DNA from 2 places in the Paenibacillus sp. P46E genome. Region 1 is predicted to be linked to the other one. Evidence: predicted binding sites of a transcription regulator. Region 1 holds the regulator's gene; the other holds the start of a gene.
The links. Region 1 encodes LexA, which represses DNA repair genes until DNA is damaged. Its sites were predicted from a motif close to CGAACATATGTTCG; they were not measured.

Region 1 (13,350 bases):
ATCATTAGGATTTTAACAGTTGCCTAAGACAAACATTCGCTTGCCTCAATAGGAAGTTCCTGTTCCCTATTATAATGAGGCAGGCTACGAATGCAGAATAAAAATCCTATATTAAAGAACGTGAGATCTTTAAATGATGGCCGTCAGCACCAATTTAACTTTACTACTTTGATTCAAGAACCGTTTATTTAACGTGATCATTGGCCCGTCAGTCAGTGAACTTGCGGTTTTTTATTGTGGTGCGCCTATTTAGGGGAAGCAATAGTGATTTTTTATTTATGTGGCCAGGCTACCTACGTATCAATGATATAACATTCACAGAATGTTCCAAATCCATTATAATTAGGCTGTTATTGACTTGCGATCACAAGTGATGAAGAAAACAGTAGAAACGTAACTCATGGTCAAAAGGCTTCAAGCATCTGGATTTACATTAGTCGAGCTTAAGGAGTTGAATCAGGCTGGAGGGGAGAAAGATTGCCCGTGAACCACAATATCGCGATGCTCCACCGGAAACTGAAGGAGATCGACCGCGAAAAGGCAGAACTGGATCAAGTGCAAAAGCTCATTGCAAATATGCTGGCAAATAAAGTCTCATTGATTGCAACCGTGAATTATAGTAGCGAGGAGTGACTCAAGTGAAAGGTGAATATCTTCAATATTTTGGCGGTTTATTATTGGTAGTGGGAATAATTGTCTCTGTTCCAATAGCAATTGACTCAGAAAGTATTCTGACTGGTGTATATACAGCTATGTGGTCGACTATTGGGGGAATGTTTTTTATAGGGTTCGGGGAGCTGCTCCGTTCTATACTGCGGATTGAACATCGGATCGCGGGTCCGCGTCCCCACTTTGATCCACTGACCGGGCAGTATGTAGATACTCCGCATGACAAGCACTAACCAATTCAACTTAAATAATTTGCGGATAACTAAATAGCGAGGGATTATTCGTAAAATGATATCGCTAAATAAACGAAAAGCCCCGTTTGCCGGGGCCCTTAAGTTCTAAGTTAAAGAGTTGCATATTTTATTATTTCATCAGGAATCTCGGTTTTGCCTAGAATCGATTCAACTGCTTTCCAAGCCTCTGCGAACTGTTTACCGCTGTAGTTGGTACGGCTGCTGGCCGGGTTTGAGAGTGACATATCAAAAACAATATACTCCCCTTCCTCCTCGATCACCCTAAAGCTGACGGCACGGTCTTTTTTTTGTATCCGTACTTCTTCCAATGTGCATCCTCCTCATTTCCAATCTGGGAACAAACTACTTTAGTCTTATCAAATCGCGGGCCGAAAGGCAAGCTTAGTCATGAAAATGACACGCATATCCGCGGAAGCACATCCTGTTGAACGAATGCCAAAAAGAAAAACAATGACTTTTGATAAAATAAGCCTGCTAAATAGTTTACATATTGTTCCATGCGGCTGTATACTACCTATAGAATGATATATGACCCGCATGTTTATTTTTTTGTGGTTAGGTTCTGATTAATGGGAAGATAATCGTGGTATTATGTATGTGACTATTTGAAATGTATTGTAATATTTGCCTGAACGGATTTGCTGCTTGGAATTCTTACATAATTGCTTGAAAATGTGTAATTTATGAGCAGTGGGAAACAGTAGATAAGGAGGAGCTGTTTTGAAATCAACATATAAGGTTCTAACGAGCGATGCCGACTTGTTCGCGGCAGCTCTCGCACAAGTGAAGGTATACGTTGTTCAATTGATTGATGGCAAACCGCATGTCATAGCAGATTATGCCGGACCTGTTCAGAGATGGACGCCTGAAGATGTACTTGTAGCAGGAATGTGTTACAGCCGGGAAGGGTTTGAGTTCAGAGTCCGTGTGCCTAAGAAGCAAGAGTAACGGACAAGTTCAACGTTAGTCTCTATCAGTTGACTGCCTTGGTAAAGGTAAACTCTCCTGGTGTCGAATTAATAGAATAGGAGGTGTTCATTGTGAGTGCAGTTCATTACGAGCTTCAATATGTAAATGGACAAATTGAAGAGCTAGAATCTACATTCAAGACGGCAGAGGAAGCACGGGCACATCTGAAATCTAGCGGTCTTACAGAATGGATTATGGCGGGTGGCAAACATATTAATCCGGCGAACGTGATCTCTATTAAAGTCAAGGAAGCTTAACCTGACTCTGTGAGCTGCTGAAAAGCAGCTCTTTTGTTTTATAAGCTGTTATTGTTACCGGATAACACATACCAATGCGGCTGTTATTACATCTCTTATACTATAAAACGTAAAAGAGGTGTAATGATGACAGAACGCGAACGTGCGAGAATCCGCAGAGCTATTAGTTTGCTGCGGACACAAAGAGCTATTTTGCTGGAAAGACTGGAAGAAATCAATGAAAACTTGCGGCGGGTGCCAAACCCGAGCCGTGCCAGACGTGAGCTGCTAGCTGCGCGAGCTTCCATAAGGGAAGCATTGCGCTTAAACGCTGCGGCGATCAGGTTGCTTAGAAGCGTGCTGTAAGGTTTAATGCTTGGTACAGAATTATTAAAAGAAGTCTTGTAATCCAGGGCATCCCCCGGGATGCCTTCTCATAGGTGTAATCCCGAATATTTTACATATGTGGAAGGTGATAAAGATGGAAAAGGATGAAGATATTACAGTAATGAATATCTCTAGGGAAGATGTGGAGAAGGGAAGACTGGAGAATTATTTACGGGAATTTAAGAAGTATGAGAAAAAGAAAATGCGCGGAAAGGTAACGCTCATATTTAACGGGTATGAGCAAGATCGCAGGGAGATTTATCAGATCCGTGAGATTACGAATTGGGTGGATCGTCTGTTAAAGAATGTTCCTTACTTGTTCTACTTTTTAAGCAGGGAGAATTATAGTATGCGCATTGTCTTTTTCTGCTTATCTGAAGTGGTAGGGCGCTCTGGGGTAGAAGTATCGATCACCAAGGAACAGGGCCGAAGATTGATTGAGAAAGTTACCAAAAGTGCAGTGGTTTACGCCAGGAAGCTGAAGGAGCCGGAAGAAGTGCAACTTGTACTGGCTGAAGGTATTCTGGATGAACTTGGATATGAACAGACTAAGCAATAAGAACAATGTGCTCCCGGGTCGTGAATGGTATAAGTTGAGTTTCACCGGGAGACATTATCCGTCTATTACTTCAATATGTAGTCATAAACAGGTTTTACATGAAGTTGAAGGACGTTATTTGCTCGGCATAGACAATCAGCTGTTTATATTCAATTTCAGTTCCAAAGCTGGCGAAAGGACGAACAATTACATTATCCAAAACTACAAAATTGTAATTGAATGTCTTTTCAGGATGCTCAGCGCCCAAGTAGGAAATGTATTCATCAACGATGACATCGTCCATCAATGATTTGAGGTTAAATACATCCTCATTACTGCTGGTGTTCGAAGCAACGTTGCCTTGAATGCTGCCAAAGGCTGTAAGGATATTGACTCTGCGTTCCCCATGATTATTGTTCAGTAAAAGATTGGAGAGCTTACCTAATGCGTCGACTTTGAAGTCGACATGGGTTCTTATTTTGGATTGATTCAAACCAGACACTTCCTTTCAAGATTTAATTTACCAATATACAGGTTTCGACATATTACTCCGCTTTTCCTGTTTGTATGCAAAATAAATGTTTGAACATGAAGGACACTTAGTGAGACGTTGAAAAATGTCTCGCTAAAGTGTCCTTTGTGCTGTTATTCCCGAATAGTAACACGGGTTCCGATGGGAACTGTTGCTGCGAGGGTTAGCACATCTTCATTATACATGCGAATACAGCCATGGGAGACCTTTTTGCCGATGGAGGAAGGGTCATTGGTTCCGTGAATCCCATAATGCGGCTTAGACAGGCCCATCCAAAAAGCGCCGAAAGGGCCGCCGGGGTTTTTCTGTTTGTTGATAATGGTATATTCTCCAACTGGAGAGACGGACAGCATCTTGCCTATGCCGACAGGAAAACCTCTAATTACAGTGTCATTGTCCAGAAGATACAGTATTCGCTGTGACAGATCGATAATGATTCGATAGTTGGGCATTTTGATCAACACTCCTTTTATGATCAGGATATGAGTGGAGTGTAGAGAGAGTTCTGGAAAGTTAGATAGAAAACCGAATGCGAACAATTGTTCCCTTTGATTAATCAGTCATAGGAGAACAAAATAGATCAAATAATTAGTAGATTGAAGGGAAAAGGAAAAAACTGTTCCGCTACTAAGCGGAACAGTTTTAAATGAGACGGGGAATTACTAATGAATATCGCGGAATAGGCCGATAACTCTGCCCAGAATCGTAACTCGATTCAGACGTAGAGGCTCATAAGCCGGATTCTCCGGCTGCAGACGGATATGGTCACGTTCTTTGTAGAAGGTCTTTACTGTTGCTTCATCTTCTTCAGTCATGGCAACGACGATATCGCCATTATCTGCTGTCTGCTGCTGGCGAACGATTACATAGTCACCATTCATAATGCCAGCGTCGACCATGCTGTCACCAAGAACAGACAGCATAAACACTTTGTTATCACCTACGTAATGAGTAGGAAGCGGAAAGTAATCTTCAATATTCTCTGTTGCTGTAATCGGCACCCCGGCGGTAACCTTTCCAACGACTGGAATGCGTGTTACCGTCTGAACAAATTGATGAACATTCTCGGAATCCTCTTGTCCCAGCAGTTCTATTGCACGCGGTTTCGTTGGATCACGGCGGATAAGCCCTTTCTTCTCCAACCGGTCCAGGTGACCGTGTACCGTGGAGCTGGAAGCCAGTCCTACAGCTTCACCGATTTCCCGGACAGAAGGTGGATACCCCTTGCTGCGGACTTCGTTACGAATAAATTCCAGGATCGCCAGTTGGCGACTCGAAATCTTTGACATCGGAATCAACCCCATATACTATGTTTGGGAAAATTATAACATAGAACTTCCGTTCGTACAAACATAAGTTCTAAAACGATCCAGAGTATTAGGTGGAGAATGGAAAAACAGGGTTGATATAACAGAAAATGGGGTTCGAAGAATAAGGGAACAATTGTTCGAAAAAAGTATTGATCAAAACACATGTTCGTGTTATATTAATTTCGAAAGTAAGAACAAGTGTTTGGAGGTCGGTTAATATGTTAAAGTACAGCACATACCGTAGTATTTACGACGAGGTTCATGAGGACCATACAGCGAGAGCCCGTTCTGCATACAATGATAGACTAGATATGAAGAATCTTCTTTTCTCTTTAGCGGCACCCTGCCGCAGATTGCTCCGCCAGGACACAATTGTAAAGCTAGCCTTGATTTTCCTATTAGTAATTTCCGGATTTACTGTGGTAGGCAATGTTTTTGCAGGATCGGTGTTGTCATCCAAGCAGGAGAAGAGGGTTGTTGTTGAACGCGGGGATACACTTTGGAGCATAGCACTTAAGAATAAACCGGCTCATATGAAAACGGCTGTATATATAGAAGGAATCAAACGGACGAGCGGTCTGGAGAACAGCAATATCCAAGCCGGCGATGTGCTGAGTCTGCCTGCATATTAATACTGATGGAGTACCTATAGATGGATACCAGGAGCTTTCAGGGAGCAGACCTTGACAAGCTCTTTTTCTCATGGCAAAGTTAGAATGAATTTATAGGGGAGGGGAACATATTGAACATTGACGAATTGGTCGCCCGCATCAATGAATTAGCGCGCAAACAGAAGAGTGACGGCTTGAATGAAGAGGAGCTTGCGGAAAGAGCCAAGCTTCGCGAGATCTATCTGGGTAATATCCGCAGTAACTTCCGTGCTCAACTTAATAATATTGAAATTGTGGACAAATAAGCGCATGAACAAGGCAACAAGGCAGGAGTTAATGATGCTCTGTTCCTTTTCATAGATATTATAGGATGACTAGGGGGAAATGACATGGCCCGTTCTTGGGAAAGAATGGTTCAACGCAACACACAGCAAATCAACAAGCAACGCAAGAAGCAAGGGAAAGATTCCATCTATGCATCAACCACTTCTGCAGCTGCAAAGAGCAGCGATATTTTTAAAGGCCGTAATATTATATTTCCGGTAATATTGTTGATGCTTGGCATCATGTTCTGGGTAGTTGGCTCAATTGATGAAGCTAAAGGCAGCGGCATTCTTGCCAACTGGTTGGGAGTGGTTCTGTATTTCCTGCTAGCGGCACTGCTGTTTTTCCGCCGTCCATATTTAAAGGTTGAACGTGCCAGACTTGCTACCATTAAATACAACCGTGAGCGCCAGCTTCCGGCAGCGGATATTGAAAAAATAACTGTTACACGTGGTGCAGTTTCCATTAAGTATAAAGGTAAACGCACGCAGTGGGTATTCTCCAGGCTGTTCAACCGTTATGACATTAATGCAATGGGTGAGCGTCTGGAGCAGTTCGCCAAGCAGAATCATGTGGAATATGTGAACGAATAGAAAGATACGACCAGCAGAGGGAGAGGGAGAACTATAATGCCGATTTCCGCCGTACTCTTTGACCTTGATGACACACTGCTCTGGGATGAGCGGAGCGTTGAAGAAGCATTTCGTTATGCCAGTGAAGGAGCAGGTGAAGCCGTCGACCCTCAGGAGCTGGAAGCAGCTGTCCGCAGGGAAGCGAGGAATCTGTATGAATCATATGAAACGTTTCCGTTCACTAAGCTGATTGGAATCAATCCTTTTGAAGCGCTGTGGGGGAATTTTACAGCAGGTGAACAGCTTGAATTCCGGAAGATGGAGCAGCTTGCTCCTGTCTACCGCAACGAATCCTGGCGCCGCGGGCTGGCAGCACTGGGTGTGGAGGATGAAGCGCTGGCTGCAGAGCTGGCTGCTAAATTTGCCGCAGAACGCCGTAGCCGGCCATACATGTATGAAGAAACGCTGCATGTACTTGATCAGCTTAAGGGTAAGGTGAAGCTGCTGCTCTTGACGAACGGGTGTCCTGCATTGCAGCAGGAGAAGCTGGATAGTATACCTGAGCTGATTCCTTACTTTGACCATATTGTGATCTCAGGGAACTTCGGTAAAGGCAAACCGGACAAAGGGATATTCACACATGCGATGGAACTGCTTGATATTTCGCCGGAGGAAGGAATTATGGTTGGCGACAAGCTGACTACTGATATCCTTGGCGGTCTTGGCGCAGGCTTGACTACCGTATGGATTAACCGCACCGGTAAAGAAACTGATCCCGAAATTACACCGGACTATCAGATCAGTCATCTCAGTGAGCTTCTTCCGCTTGTGAAATCTTTATAGAATCTCTTCCAAGAACCGTTATCCTGATCCAATTGGGATGCGGTTTTTTTGTAGATCAGTACTTTTATAAGGGTGGTGGTGTCTGTGATCAATCTCACAAAATGGAGCGGAAAAAGAGTTTGATTACTGATTCTCTGAATATTATGTGTATAATAGATATGAAATGCTTCATGGTATGTCAGTATGATATTAACCTACCTTGACTCGGAGGGATTCCATATGATCCATCAAAGAAAGCTGGCAGTGTTATTATCGGTAATGATCGCAGCAGCTCTTTCAGGCTGTTCAGGAGGCGGGAAGACGGAAAGTCATATGCATACTGTGGCAAACATGTCTATGGAACCTATAAAAGTAGAGCTAAATTGGAGTCCCCGGCAGGTCACTGCAGGCCAGAAGGTGACTTTTGAAGCGCTGGTTACACAGGATGGCGAACCGGTGAATGATGCAAAAGAGGTTCTTTTTGAAATCATAAATAACAGCAATGCGGATGAGAAATTGGAGTTCACTGGGGAATCAGCAGGGGATGGTACATATAGGGCCGAAGGAATAGTAGAAACGGACGGCGAGTATACTGTGACTTCCCATGTAACTGCTAGAACACAGCATTCTATGCCCAGTAAAAAGCTTGTGGTTCAGCCTTAATACAACAAAACTTAAGGCGGGGGGCTGCCGCCAGCAATAACAGATAATGCAGAGTGGAAAGGAAGGCTTTTCGAATTCCATATATTCTGCTAAACTTACTCTAATGTTTTACTGGGGGGATAGAAAGTGGCTAAATTCACACTTGCTGAAAGCTTACAACAGCGCATACTGATTCTTGACGGAGCAATGGGTACGATGATTCAACAGGTGCCGCTTACCGGTGCGGATTTTGGCGGAGAAGAACTTGACGGCTGTAATGAAATGCTGGTGCTTACGCGGCCTGAGGTCATACAGGATATTCATGAGAAATATCTGGAAGCCGGTGCGGATTTAATTGAGACAAATACTTTCGGTGCGACATCTGTCGTACTGGCCGAATATGATATTCCACAGCGGGCACGCGAGATCAATCTCGAAGCCGCCAGGCTGGCCCGGAATGCCGTAGATAAATATGATACAGCTGACCATCCGCGCTATGTTATAGGTGCTATGGGACCGACTACGAAGACCCTTTCGGTGACTGGTGGTGTCACATTCCATGAACTTGTGAAGAGCTATGAGGAACAGGCGGTTGCGCTGATCGACGGGAAAGTGGATGCGCTGCTGCTCGAAACTTCTCAGGATACACTCAATGTAAAGGCTGGAAGCATCGGCATCCGGAATGCTTTTGAGCAGACGGGGGTAACACTGCCGGTCATGATCTCCGGGACGATTGAACCGATGGGGACTACACTTGCCGGGCAGAACATTGAAGCTTTTTACATTTCATTGGAGCATTTGAAACCTATCTCCATCGGGCTTAACTGTGCGACCGGTCCTGAGTTTATGCGTGATCATATCCGTTCACTCTCGGCAATCTCCTCAGCAGCAGTAAGCTGCTACCCGAATGCGGGACTGCCCGACGAAAACGGTAATTATCACGAGTCGCCGGATTCTCTTGCCCGCAAGCTTGCAGGTTTTGCCGAGAAAGGTTGGCTAAATATTGCCGGGGGCTGTTGCGGAACCACACCGGACCATATCCGTGCAATGGCTGAGGCACTTCGCGTGTATCCGCCCCGTGGTCTGGAAGGACAGCACCCGCCGGCACTTTCGGGGATTGATCCGGTATATATTGAGAGCGACAACCGCCCTTATATGGTGGGTGAACGCACGAATGTTCTTGGCTCGCGGAAGTTCAAGCGGCTGATTGTGGAAGGCAAATATGAAGAGGCTTCCGAAATCGCCCGGGCTCAGGTGAAGAGCGGTGCACAAGTGATAGATGTCTGTGTTCAGGACCCGGACCGTGATGAGAGTGAAGATATCAAGAAATTTCTGGAACTGGTGGTCAAAAAGGTGAAGGTTCCGTTGATGATTGATACCACCGATCCCAAGGTAATTGATCTGGCACTGCAATACTGCCAGGGTAAGGCGATCATTAACTCCATTAATCTTGAAGATGGTGAAGAAAAATTCGAGCTGGTCACTCCGCTTATCCATAAATATGGAGCCGCCATTGTTGTAGGCACCATAGATGAAACGGGACAGGCTATTAAAGCTACAGATAAGCTGGAAGTTGCGAAACGTTCATATGAGCTGTTGGTCAATAAGTATGGTCTGGCGCCGGAAGATCTGATTTTTGATACACTGGTATTTCCTGTAGGTACCGGGGATGAGCAGTATATCGGTTCCGCCAAGGAGACGATCGACGGTATACGGCTAATCAAGGAAGCTCTTCCTGAAGTGCATACCATCCTGGGTATAAGCAATGTCTCGTTTGGTCTGCCTGAAGCGGGCCGCGAGGTGCTTAACTCAGTATTCCTTTATGAATGCACTAAGGCCGGACTGGATTATGCCATTGTGAATACGGAAAAGGTAGAGCGGTATGCCTCCATTTCAGAAGAAGATCGTTATTTGGCCGAGCAGTTGATTTATAATACAAATGATGATACGTTGGCCGCATTCGTTGCCGCTTTTCGTGGTAAGAAGGTGGAGAAGAAAGAGAAGATCTCCAATCTCTCCCTTGAGGAGCGCTTGGCTTCCTATGTAGTGGAAGGGACCAAAGAAGGCTTGATTCCCGATCTGAATGAAGCGCTGAACAAGTCGGGTCCGCTGGAGATCATTAACGGTCCGTTGATGGCTGGGATGTCTGAAGTTGGCAGGTTGTTCAACAATAATGAGTTGATTGTCGCGGAAGTGCTCCAAAGCGCTGAAGTGATGAAGGCGTCTGTCAACCATTTGGAACAGTTCATGCAGAAGGACGAGACATCTGTAAAGGGTAAGATCATGCTGGCTACGGTTAAGGGTGATGTGCATGACATCGGTAAAAATTTGGTGGAGATCATCCTCTCCAATAATGGTTACGAGATTATCAATCTGGGTATAAAAGTACCACCGGAGAATATCATCGAGGCGTTTCGGCGGGAAAAAGCGGATGCGATTGGCCTGTCCGGCCTGCTCGTGAAGTCGGCGCAGCAAATGGTGCTGACTGCTCAGGATCTGCGTAGTGCGGGTATTGATGTGCCGATCATGGTTGGCGGCGCCGCATTGACACGCAAGTTCACCAAGACACGTATCCGGCCGGAATATGACGGTCTGGTCCTCTATGCCAAGGACGCTATGGATGGCCTAGATATCGCCAACCGGTTGATGAATCCGGACGAACGTTTGAAAATTGAAGAGGAAGTGCGTCTTGATGCTGAGGCAGCGGTAGCCGTGGCTCCACAGCAGGAGATGCCAGTGCTGACAAGGGCGGTCCGTTCCAAGATTTCGGCGGATGCACCGGTCTTTACACCGCCTGATGTGGAGCGGCATGTCCTGCGCAATTACCCCTTAGGACATATTATTCCTTATGTAAATATGCAGATGCTGCTGGGTCATCATCTTGGACTCAAGGGTTCAGTGGAAGCTCAGCTTGCCGCCGGTGACCCGCGCACAGTGGAACTCAAGGAGACCGTGGATGGAATTCTGCATAAAGCAATGCTGGAAGGCACGATAACTCCGCAAGCCATGTATCAATTTTTCCCGGCTCAAGGGAGTGGCAATGACATTCTGATCTACGATCCGCAGGATACAACCAAGGTACTCCATACCTTCACTTTCCCGCGACAGAATGTGGAGCCTTATCTATGTCTGGCAGACTTCTTGAAATCTGTTGACAGCGGAATTATGGATTATGTCGGTTTCCTGGTGGTTACGGCAGGTCATGGTGTCCGCGAAATGTCTGCTGAGTTGAAGGACAAAGGTGATTATCTGCGTTCCCATGCCCTGCAGGCGGTTGCGCTGGAGGTTGCTGAAGGCTTAGCGGAGCGCGTCCATCATATGATGCGGGATACATGGGGGTTCCCGGATCCGGCCGATATGACCATGAAGCAAAGACACGGAGCCCGGTATCAAGGCATTCGCGTATCCTTCGGTTATCCTGCTTGCCCGGATCTGGAGGATCAGGGACCTCTATTCAAGCTGCTGTCTCCAGAGGATATTGGTGTCGAGCTTACTGAAGGCTTCATGATGGAGCCCGAGGCTTCGGTGTCGGCGATGGTGTTCGCGCACCCGGAAGCGCAGTATTTTAATGTGGAGAAGCAATAAGCTTCCGTCCGATATACTCAATATGTAGGGATTGCAACCTATTAGAGCGGAACCTCCCGTAACCGGGAGGTTTTTTGCTGGAGCTGTACGTTTACCGGAAAGATGATTTTTTGTCCCAAAAAGGGTAAAATTCTCTGCATGAGATTCTGCTCTACAGCATTTGAAGCGTTCTTAAAAATATAGAGAGGAGGAGCATGAGTGGAAATATACTTTTTGGGTACAAATGCCGGGGTACCAACGCTACAGAGAAATGTAACATCGGTTGCACTCCGCTTATTGGAAGAACGCCGAAGCTTCTGGATGTTCGATTGTGGAGAAGGTACGCAGCATCAGGTACTACGCTCCCCGCTTCGGCTGGGAAAGCTTGAAAAGCTGTTCATCACCCATCTCCATGGTGACCACCTGTTCGGATTACCGGGTCTGTTATCCAGCCGCGGATATCAAGGCGGTACTGGACCCCTTACAGTGTATGGGCCTCCTGGTCTAAAAGCCTATCTGGACATCTCCTTGTCAGTCAGCCAGTCCCGGATTCCATATGCAATTGAAATTGTTGAACATAGCGGAGGCCTGATTTTTGAGGATGACAGCTTTAAGGTTGAGGCTGGATTGCTGGAACACCGGATTGACAGCTATGGTTACCGGGTGACGGAGAAAGACAGTCCGGGCAACCTGAATACAGAAATACTGCAAAGCTATGGTCTGAAACCGGGACCGCTCTATGGCTTATTGAAAAAGGGGCAAGATGTAACGAATGAGGAGGGCGTCCTGATCCGTGCAGCGGAAGTGGTGAATGCTCCGAAACGAGGCCGGATTATAACTGTCCTGGGAGATACAAGACCCTGTAAGGGGGCTTTACCGCTTGCCTTGGATGCGGATCTGATCATCCATGAGGCAACCTTTGGCCACGATCTGAAGGATATGGCTTATCAGTATCATCACAGCACTGCCGTCCAGGCCGCCGAGCTGGCCCGCGAAGCAGGTGGGCGGGAGTTGCTGCTGACTCACTTCAGTTCCCGCTACACTTCACAGGAGGAGCTGCTGCCGCTGCTCATGGAAGCGCAGGCAATCTTTCCTCAGACGCTGTTGGCTGAAGAGTTCTGCACCTTTCCGGTATACCGCAGATCTCCGTGAAATCCTCAGGGAAATGATCCGGGAAAGTGAATTATTTTCCGGGAAAGCGCAGGAAATGACAGTGCCATGCCAAAAAAAGACTGGCGGGGCGGGCGTTCGATAGTGTTCGACGAGGTATGTTAAATTTTAAGGATTAGCAGAATGAAAAAGAAACGAAGAAGCAAAGATATTGGCGAAAAAGCGGCAAGTTATGCGTACGGAATACCTATAGGCCAACTCATTTCCCTTATAGAACGACTGGCTAATTGGTTGAAAGCTACAAGGGAAAACAGATAATTAACAAGATTTAATATTAACGGAGTGAACTAAAAATAGATTAGGAGGGAAGCTATGAAATCTGTTGGGGGTTTGTTGATTGATTTGGACGGAACATTATACCACGGAGGCCGGATGATTCCCGGCGCAGATCTGCTCATTTCTTCACTTCGCAAGGCTGGAATACCTTATTTGTTTGTAACGAATAACTCTTCCCGGACTCCGGCCAGCGTAGCGGCACATTTGCGTGGAATGGGCATTGAAGCAGAGCCGCATGAGGTGTGTACTTCTTCATTGGCGGCTGCCCGCTATATCGCCGGAGAATCACCAGGAGCAACTGTGGCGATACTTGGGGAAGAGGGATTGATCGAGGCTTGCCGCGAAGCGGGGCTAGTTTTGGTGACCGAAACGCCGGAATATGTTGTACAGGGCATTGACCGGTCTTTTACATATGATACCCTGGCACGGGCTTCGCGCTGGATTCGTGAGGGGGCAAAGTTTGTGCTGACGAAC
Region 2 (7,182 bases), on a different contig from region 1:
GGAGAGACAGTGGTGTTATCACCGGTGCGGATCTTGTCTCTCATGATCGTATCATTGTTACGCAGGGTGCCGGTGGTGTTATTCATCATGGTGTTGCCCTGCTCATTCATCATATGGGTACCGGTACCCGTGTTAGTCATACGGTCAGTGGTGGAAGAACCGTTATATACCGGTGCCGTCCCCCCCATACCGGTAGTACCGGAAGCACTGGATGCATATCCTACACCCAGCAGACTCATGGACAATACAGTGCCGCAGGCAAGACTTGTTATCAGCTTGTTCAAGATGTGATACCCCCTTATGTGGTTTTTCGCTGATAATTTCCCCCTTAGGCGCCTAAACTATGCAAGTCATTTTTACACAGTCACCACATTCACTGTCTTGCTGGCAGGATCATAAGACACCTTGGCTCCGAGCGCTTCAGCCAATGCACGTACGGGAACATAGGTGGTTCCATTATCCAGTACCCCAACCGTAAGCTTAATCCCATTCAGATTGATGGTAATTTCCACATCCTTGTTCACTTCAGCCTCACCTCCGGTGATCCGGCTTAAGGTTTCCTTCACCTGCTGGGCGGTCGGACGCTGACCTTCCTTAAGCTGTGCAATAGTCAGGCCAAAGGTCATCTGCAAATGCGAATAATCCTTAAAAGAAGTCCAGTCCCCACCCCACTCAAGTCCTAGCTTAGTCGCTTCCTGCACGACCTCCTGCCAGTCTGCCAGCTTATCTCCATTCCCATCCCGGTTCATGTCCCATGAGACGTTCTGCCCATCCGGCAGCAGCAGCGCGAAGTCCATCGCCAGACCATAATTATGATAGCTGCTGCCACCCCTGGCATTGGTTACAATGCTGCCCTTCTTAGTTCTCCCCTGTGCGTACAGCGCATCCTGTTCGGCTATGGTACGCATGCCCTGGGTAATGACAATAGGGATACCTTTGGCATAACATCGCTGTATCAGGACATTTGCAGCCGCCAGCAGGACGGGATGAAGACCGCCGAGCCGGGCTGCCGATTTACTTTTCAACTCATCTATAGTCAGCATCGAATCCCCTCCTGATACAGTAAATGCCCTATATTCCGCTGTTGCTTGTACCTTCTCACTTCATTGTAAAAGAAAAAACCCCGAACTATGCGGGGCCTGAGCATCTTGCCTATACGGGTGTGCGTTTACCACCATCTGCCCGCCGCTTTCCGGAATGATTTCTGCCCAAACAGGCTAAGATAAAAGTGAAAGGTGGGATAACAGCATGGACATCCATAGTGAAAGCTACAAAGTCGCTGCATTAAGTGAACAGGAGGATGCGGTAGAGATCATCCGCCAGGCCGAAGCGGCGATTGCTCAAATGAACGGCAATAAACCCGTGACCCTGATCGCTTATGAGAGAACAGAAGCCCCATTCCACAAATAGATGTTTTTTTAAATAAAGAACAGGGACCCTTCCTGAAATGGGTCCTCTCTGACCCTCAGACAATATATGCCTCCACAACATCATCGATATCAATCCACTTCCATTCCTCCGCCCACTGCAGCTTGATCTCGCGCGAGTGGGTGTGAATGGAGGTCACAAAGCCGTTCAGCTGCTTATTCTCAAAAGCATCAAACAACACCACCGTTACCCGGACATGACTCCGCAGCGACAGCGCCAGCGTGAACTCGATCTCCTCCAGCTTCTGCTCATCCAGAACAGGCTTCATGCGGCGAAGCATTTCCCGCTTATCATTCCAAATCCGGCTCTTGTGCTCCGGCAGCATCATCCGGCTGCTATCCCATAGGCTGTTCCTTTCCAGCTTTTCTCCCATTGCCATTCCTCCCCCCAGGGTAATTTTAATTCGTTTCAGTGATTGCATTCTCGCCATACACGAACGTATGTTTGTATTATACGCCCATCTCCGCTTTTTAATCAATCAGAAAAAAATGTATGCATCCGCCGCAATGGATGACTAAAGTGAAGTCCAGACACTTCAATTTCAGTCTTGTATAATAGCTAACAAAAAGGCGCTCACAGTTATTCTGTGCAGCGCCTTTGTTAATGTCTGATGTAAGGAAGTCGCTTATGCAGCGTTCCTTTTACTTAACGTCAGTGACCGAAGTTCCTGAACCTGACTTTGTATTCTTGTCTGTAGTGTCTGTATTGGCTTGTGTGTCTGCAGCGGTGCTGGTATCTGTACCAGATAAGGTTCCTTCCGCCGCACTTCCCTTCTCGATCAGCCCTGCGGCCACTCTGGCTTCATTCAGCTTGGAGATGCCGTACAGCATCGCCACATCCGCCTGCTGGTTCATATCTTTGAACTCATCGGCTGTAACGTCCGGGGAAACCGCACTTTTCGAGGCCTGCTCCTTAATGGAGTAAGCGCTCTGGAACGCAATTATGGAGTCTTTTAGCAGCTTTTGAATATTCTCGGGCAGGCTTTTGGAAATTCTCACATCTTTGACTTCATCAGCGATATCCGAAGCCGTGTCCTGAAATTGATCCATCGCCTTTTCCAATTCCTTGTCCGTTGCTTTTCCTGTCGAAAATGAGCTTAAGGTCGTGTTGAACTTCTCTAATGAGGATTTGCCCATTTCATCAAATTTTGACATTTCATTATAAAAGCTTTGTACCTTCTCCTGCACTTCTTCGTGGGAAGCTGGTGCCGAGTTATTGTTGCTGCAGGCGCTTAGAACCACAACTACCATTAGTAACGCTGCCAGTAAGGCTTGTCTCATATTTAAAATCCCTCCAATTAACAGAATAATATCGAGTATTATAAAGTGCAACTGAAAATAATGTAAAAATAGCAGGAATGATATATTTGGCGGAATTGAAGCATAACCATTCAGTGAAAAAAAGTAGAACGGTAATACCCCCTTTTAAGGATAACTACCGTTTCAGCGGGAAATAGAAGGATAAGGTATAGTGTTGAGCTTATAAATTTCAAAAAAAAAAGACCGCCAGCAGTGTCTGGAAATCTCTGTTTATACTATAATGATTGCAACATGATTGATAGAGAGGATGATAGCCCATGCCTTATTGCACTAGCTGTGGCGCAGAATACAAGCAAGGCGCCAAATTTTGCGGAGAATGTGGAGCAAGTACTGAGGGGGATTCGTCTGCACCCATACGCCGTCCCTCGGCTGGAGCAGCACCCGGATCGGGTTCAGGACCTGAAATTGAACTGTGGCAAGGCAAACCGGCCGGTATTTCCGACCGCCTCAAAGGCATTATACGCCTGAACACAACTACATATACAATCACCAGCCAGCGTATTATGGTCAAAACCGGACTGATTGGCAAAGACGTTGAAGAAATCGAATTATTGCGGGTAAATGACTTCTCTGTTGACCAGTCCATCATGCAGCGTATTCTCGGCATCGGAATCCTTACGGTATATTCGGATGATGCTTCATCGCCCCAGCTGATATTGCGCAGAATCCGCCATCCCCAAACCGTTAAGGATGTGCTCCGCAAAGCCGTGCGCGACGAAAAAATCGCCAATAATATCAGCTACCGCGAACAAATCTAGATACCGCCCTGCTTGTTAAGGAAGATAGAATGCCCCGGCCGGAATAACGCCTTTGACCTGTCTGGGGCTTTCCCACATCAGAACCGCCCGCGCATCACCCTGGTTTTCATAATACTCCACCTTCAATTCATGCAGCTTCCCGGCAATCAGATTCACCATACCCTGCCGTTCCTGCCCGCTCTGCTTCACCCAGCTGTCAATGACCAGCAACCCGTCTATCCACACCCGGATGCCATCATCTGAGGACGAATATATCGTATAGCTCTCTGTGTAGGCCGCACTCAGCCTGCCGCTCCAGCGAACAGAGAATACATCGACTGGAAGTGCCGGATCGGGAGCTGACAGCCGCCAGACAAAATTGATATCTGCATCGGTCCGCGTAACCGCGGGTGTTCCGCTAAGCGTTGCATTACTATAATATTGCCCATATAACCCCGGCATAGGGGCTGCTTCAGGCATAGAGGCATATATTGCCGCCTTTGCCGTATATTCATCCAGGGTGAACACAAAGGAATCCTTCATAAAAGACTTGATCGCCACATCACTGTTCTTCTCAAACAGCAGCTTGCCCCAGTTCATCTGGTAAGACCATTTATTCTGGGAATTGGCCAGCACAGCCGGAGGCGGAAGTTCCCCATTTTCACCAATGGCAATGAGTTTGCCGCGCCCCAGCTCCCATAGAGAATCTTGATGGCTAGCCTTGAAATCCGCATCATAGATATCCATTGCCAGTACGTCCACTCTGCTGCTGCCCGGATAATAGTTGCCCGGTTCATCTGACCATTGGTTCTTGGCATTGGGGCTCCACACCCACAACAGATTATGAAGTTTATGATATGCCGTATACCGTTCGAACATGATGTCCCACAACTGGCTGAACGAGCTTTTCCGCCCCCACCAGAACCAATCGCCATTCATCTCATGATACGGCCGCCAGAGCACCGGGACACCTGCATCATTCAGTTTTTTTAACGACTCGGCTGTCTTGTCCAGATCCGTAATTAGTGCATTGTACTGGACAGTACCCGGCGAAATATACTTGGCAAAATCTGCGTCACTGAGACTCATCTGGACATTCTGCCACTCCGGAGCTTTTCCCGGCAGTTGGGCATGATAGGTCAGCGTCACAATTCCGCCCGCTTTATTCCACTTGATCGCGCTGTCGACCACCGCTTGCCGCTGGCTGTCGATTTGCTGTACCGTCTGGTTCTCAATAGCTCCCAGCTCATAGCCGTGGATTACCGCATATTGACCGCTAAGCATCTTCAGCTTGCTGCTGGACTCATCGGGGCTCTCCAGATAATCATGTTGCCCACTGAGAATTCCTTTTCCTTGCAGCCGGTACAACATTTTCAGCAGCTTCACTGCCGCGGGAGCGAGCGCAGCATCTGCCGGAGTCATCAGCACATTTCGAAAGGCTGCCTGCCACTGCACGTCTCCTACCAGCCGTGAGGCGGAATCCAGTAAATCCCGAAGTATACGCGATTCCATCTTTTCCACCATCCTATCCCTTTTTTCTACATCATATGGGGACTTGTCGGACAAGTGCACGGCGAATCGACATGAAATCGGCATACCTATACAGGCACAGAATCTAAAAGCCATATTCAAACTATGTATATTCCTTTTCAGCTATCTCGAATACCTCATTGGCAGCAACCCGGCTGCATTCACCTTGGCCAAGCCTCCCTCTACAGGCACAATCACCTTGCAATCCTTGCCGTAATCAGCAATCAGCTCTCTGCACATGCCGCATGGCGAGACGACTTGAATCTCCCGTTCAGCACTATCCGGATCGGGATGTCTTACCGCAACTATTGTATCAAACTCCTTATATCCCTCGGATATTGCCTTTCCGATCACCATCGCTTCCGCACATACGGTAACTCTGGATAGACTGGCCTCCACATGAACTGCGGTAAAGATCTCCCCCGTCTTGGTCCGGAGAGCTGCTCCCACATGATGTCTCTCCCATTCATAGCGTTTCTTAATGATCTCCTGTGCGCAGGCAATCAGCGTCTGATCCCCGGCTGTAATCTCATAATCCATGATCTGTACCTCCTTTTTAATATTTTCAGTATACTAAATGGGACGGAATTTAAGATATACTGGTTAAGTCTACGTTTGGCGAAAACATAGGCTCACAAAACTTAGGCTTATGCTTTCGAAGCTGTTTTGTACGAAGCTGTACATTTAGAAGCATAGGCTCACAAAACTTGTAGGGGGCAGCAAAGTGAAGTCCAAGAAATTCATCCCAAGTCTTATCATCGTCCTACTGCTCTTGGTAGCCGCATACTGGTTTGAGGAGAAAGGGCCACTGCCTGGCAGTCAGTCTACTACAGGAGACACTGATGTTGTCCAGTTGGTGTTCCCCAGTGACCGTTACCCGGAGACAGCCAGGCACATTCAGGATGCCATCCGAAGTGGAGAATCGTCCATTTGCACCATTGACCGGCAGGAAGCCGAAGAGAACCGCAAAGAATCCTTGAAGGGGATTCCGACCAAAAAAGGATATGACCGCGACGAATGGCCGATGGCCATGTGTGAGGAAGGTGGCAGCGGTGCTGACATCGAATACATAACGCCTAAGGACAACCGCGGTGCAGGCAGCTGGGTGGGCAATCAGCTGGATGAGCTGCCTGACGGCACGCGGGTAGAGTTCATGTTCAAATAGCCCGGCACCCGCTATGGTGCTTCCCGGATTGGTACATGATCCGCAGTAGCTTACACGCTGTATCACCCGGCATGGCTTACCTTATCCCGCCGCCAGGCGAGAATCCGCTCCACCCGAAAAACCCGGGGGCCGCCGCTTGTAAAACAAGTTGTTCTGAGAAGCCCGGCTTTGTGTCCGTGCACTTCGATTCTCCGCTGTGTAATTTTGCCTGACTTATCTTCGTATATAATTTCAACCACCTCACCGATCAGCTTTTCTATATCCTTCGGTTTCAAATCAGCCCCCCCCTTCCAAGAAACAGAGCATTTGTATGTATTATATGCAAACAAATGTTCTGTATTCAAAAATCTGCGAAAAAGACGCATTATCAGAGAAATAGCCCCATCCGGCTTTTGCCAGACAGAGCCACATTTGCAGATTGAAATGCTATAATGCGGTTCTAGAATATACAGGCTCTAGTGATAATAACCAGCAGAATGAACAGTACCAGAATCGCACCTGTCGAAGTAAAGGGGCTACAAACCGGCATTACTGGAGGACCCTGATTTACTCCACCAACATTATTACCACAACCGCAACCATAATCTGCTCCCATAGTTAATTCCTCCTCATAAATATTGACTACAGCACAGAATATGTTGCAGGCTAATGTGCTGCATGGGCCAATTGGCAAAGAAATCCCATTCACCTAATCAATCGTGCGAAGAAAGTCGATATACAATAGGAATGCTCCTCTTCAAGCCATGCTCACAAAACTTAAGACTATGCTTCCGAAGCGAGTTTTGTACGAAGAAGGACAGGAAGCCATGCTCACAAAACTTTTAGGAGGTGTGAAATGGATATTGCCGCTTTATCCGTATCCTTAGGTCAGGCCAGTCTGCAACAGGCTGCAGGCCTGCAAGTGCTCAGCATTGCCAAGGATCAGGCAGAGATTCAGGGACAGAATATGGCTCAAATGCTTCAACAGAGCGTACACCCCAACTTGGGAAAAACACTTGATATT

Region 2: A3849_RS15375 (YolD-like family protein) is a predicted target of LexA. The motif match lies at 1,862-1,875, and genes of this name have one in related genera.

The regions. Positions count from the first base shown of each region.
Region 1 covers NZ_LVYZ01000055.1:126,230-139,579, forward strand. The annotation lists gene A3849_RS33050 (hypothetical protein) at 484-633, shown strand; gene A3849_RS21100 (hypothetical protein) at 639-902, shown strand; gene A3849_RS21105 (hypothetical protein) at 1,013-1,231, opposite strand; gene A3849_RS21110 (hypothetical protein) at 1,644-1,871, shown strand; gene A3849_RS21115 (hypothetical protein) at 1,964-2,149, shown strand; gene A3849_RS21120 (hypothetical protein) at 2,276-2,494, shown strand; gene A3849_RS21125 (hypothetical protein) at 2,610-3,074, shown strand; gene A3849_RS21130 (hypothetical protein) at 3,169-3,546, opposite strand; gene A3849_RS21135 (L,D-transpeptidase) at 3,699-4,037, opposite strand; gene lexA (transcriptional repressor LexA) at 4,248-4,874, opposite strand; gene A3849_RS21145 (LysM peptidoglycan-binding domain-containing protein) at 5,114-5,527, shown strand; gene A3849_RS21150 (DUF896 domain-containing protein) at 5,638-5,811, shown strand; gene A3849_RS21155 (hypothetical protein) at 5,896-6,423, shown strand; gene A3849_RS21160 (HAD family hydrolase) at 6,460-7,245, shown strand; gene A3849_RS21165 (FixH family protein) at 7,465-7,887, shown strand; gene metH (methionine synthase) at 8,074-11,451, shown strand; gene rnz (ribonuclease Z) at 11,650-12,582, shown strand; gene A3849_RS21180 (TIGR01457 family HAD-type hydrolase) at 12,913-13,350, shown strand, end outside.
Region 2 covers NZ_LVYZ01000043.1:2,747-9,928, forward strand. The annotation lists gene A3849_RS33580 (WGxxGxxG family protein) at 1-284, opposite strand, end outside; gene A3849_RS15370 (M15 family metallopeptidase) at 357-1,043, opposite strand; gene A3849_RS32920 (hypothetical protein) at 1,249-1,410, shown strand; gene A3849_RS15375 (YolD-like family protein) at 1,466-1,801, opposite strand; gene A3849_RS15380 (hypothetical protein) at 2,070-2,708, opposite strand; gene A3849_RS15385 (PH domain-containing protein) at 3,005-3,505, shown strand; gene A3849_RS15390 (glycosyl hydrolase) at 3,521-4,996, opposite strand; gene A3849_RS15395 (cytidine deaminase) at 5,138-5,554, opposite strand; gene A3849_RS15400 (NucA/NucB deoxyribonuclease domain-containing protein) at 5,739-6,179, shown strand; gene A3849_RS15405 (hypothetical protein) at 6,242-6,454, opposite strand; gene A3849_RS15410 (YjfB family protein) at 7,015-7,182, shown strand, end outside.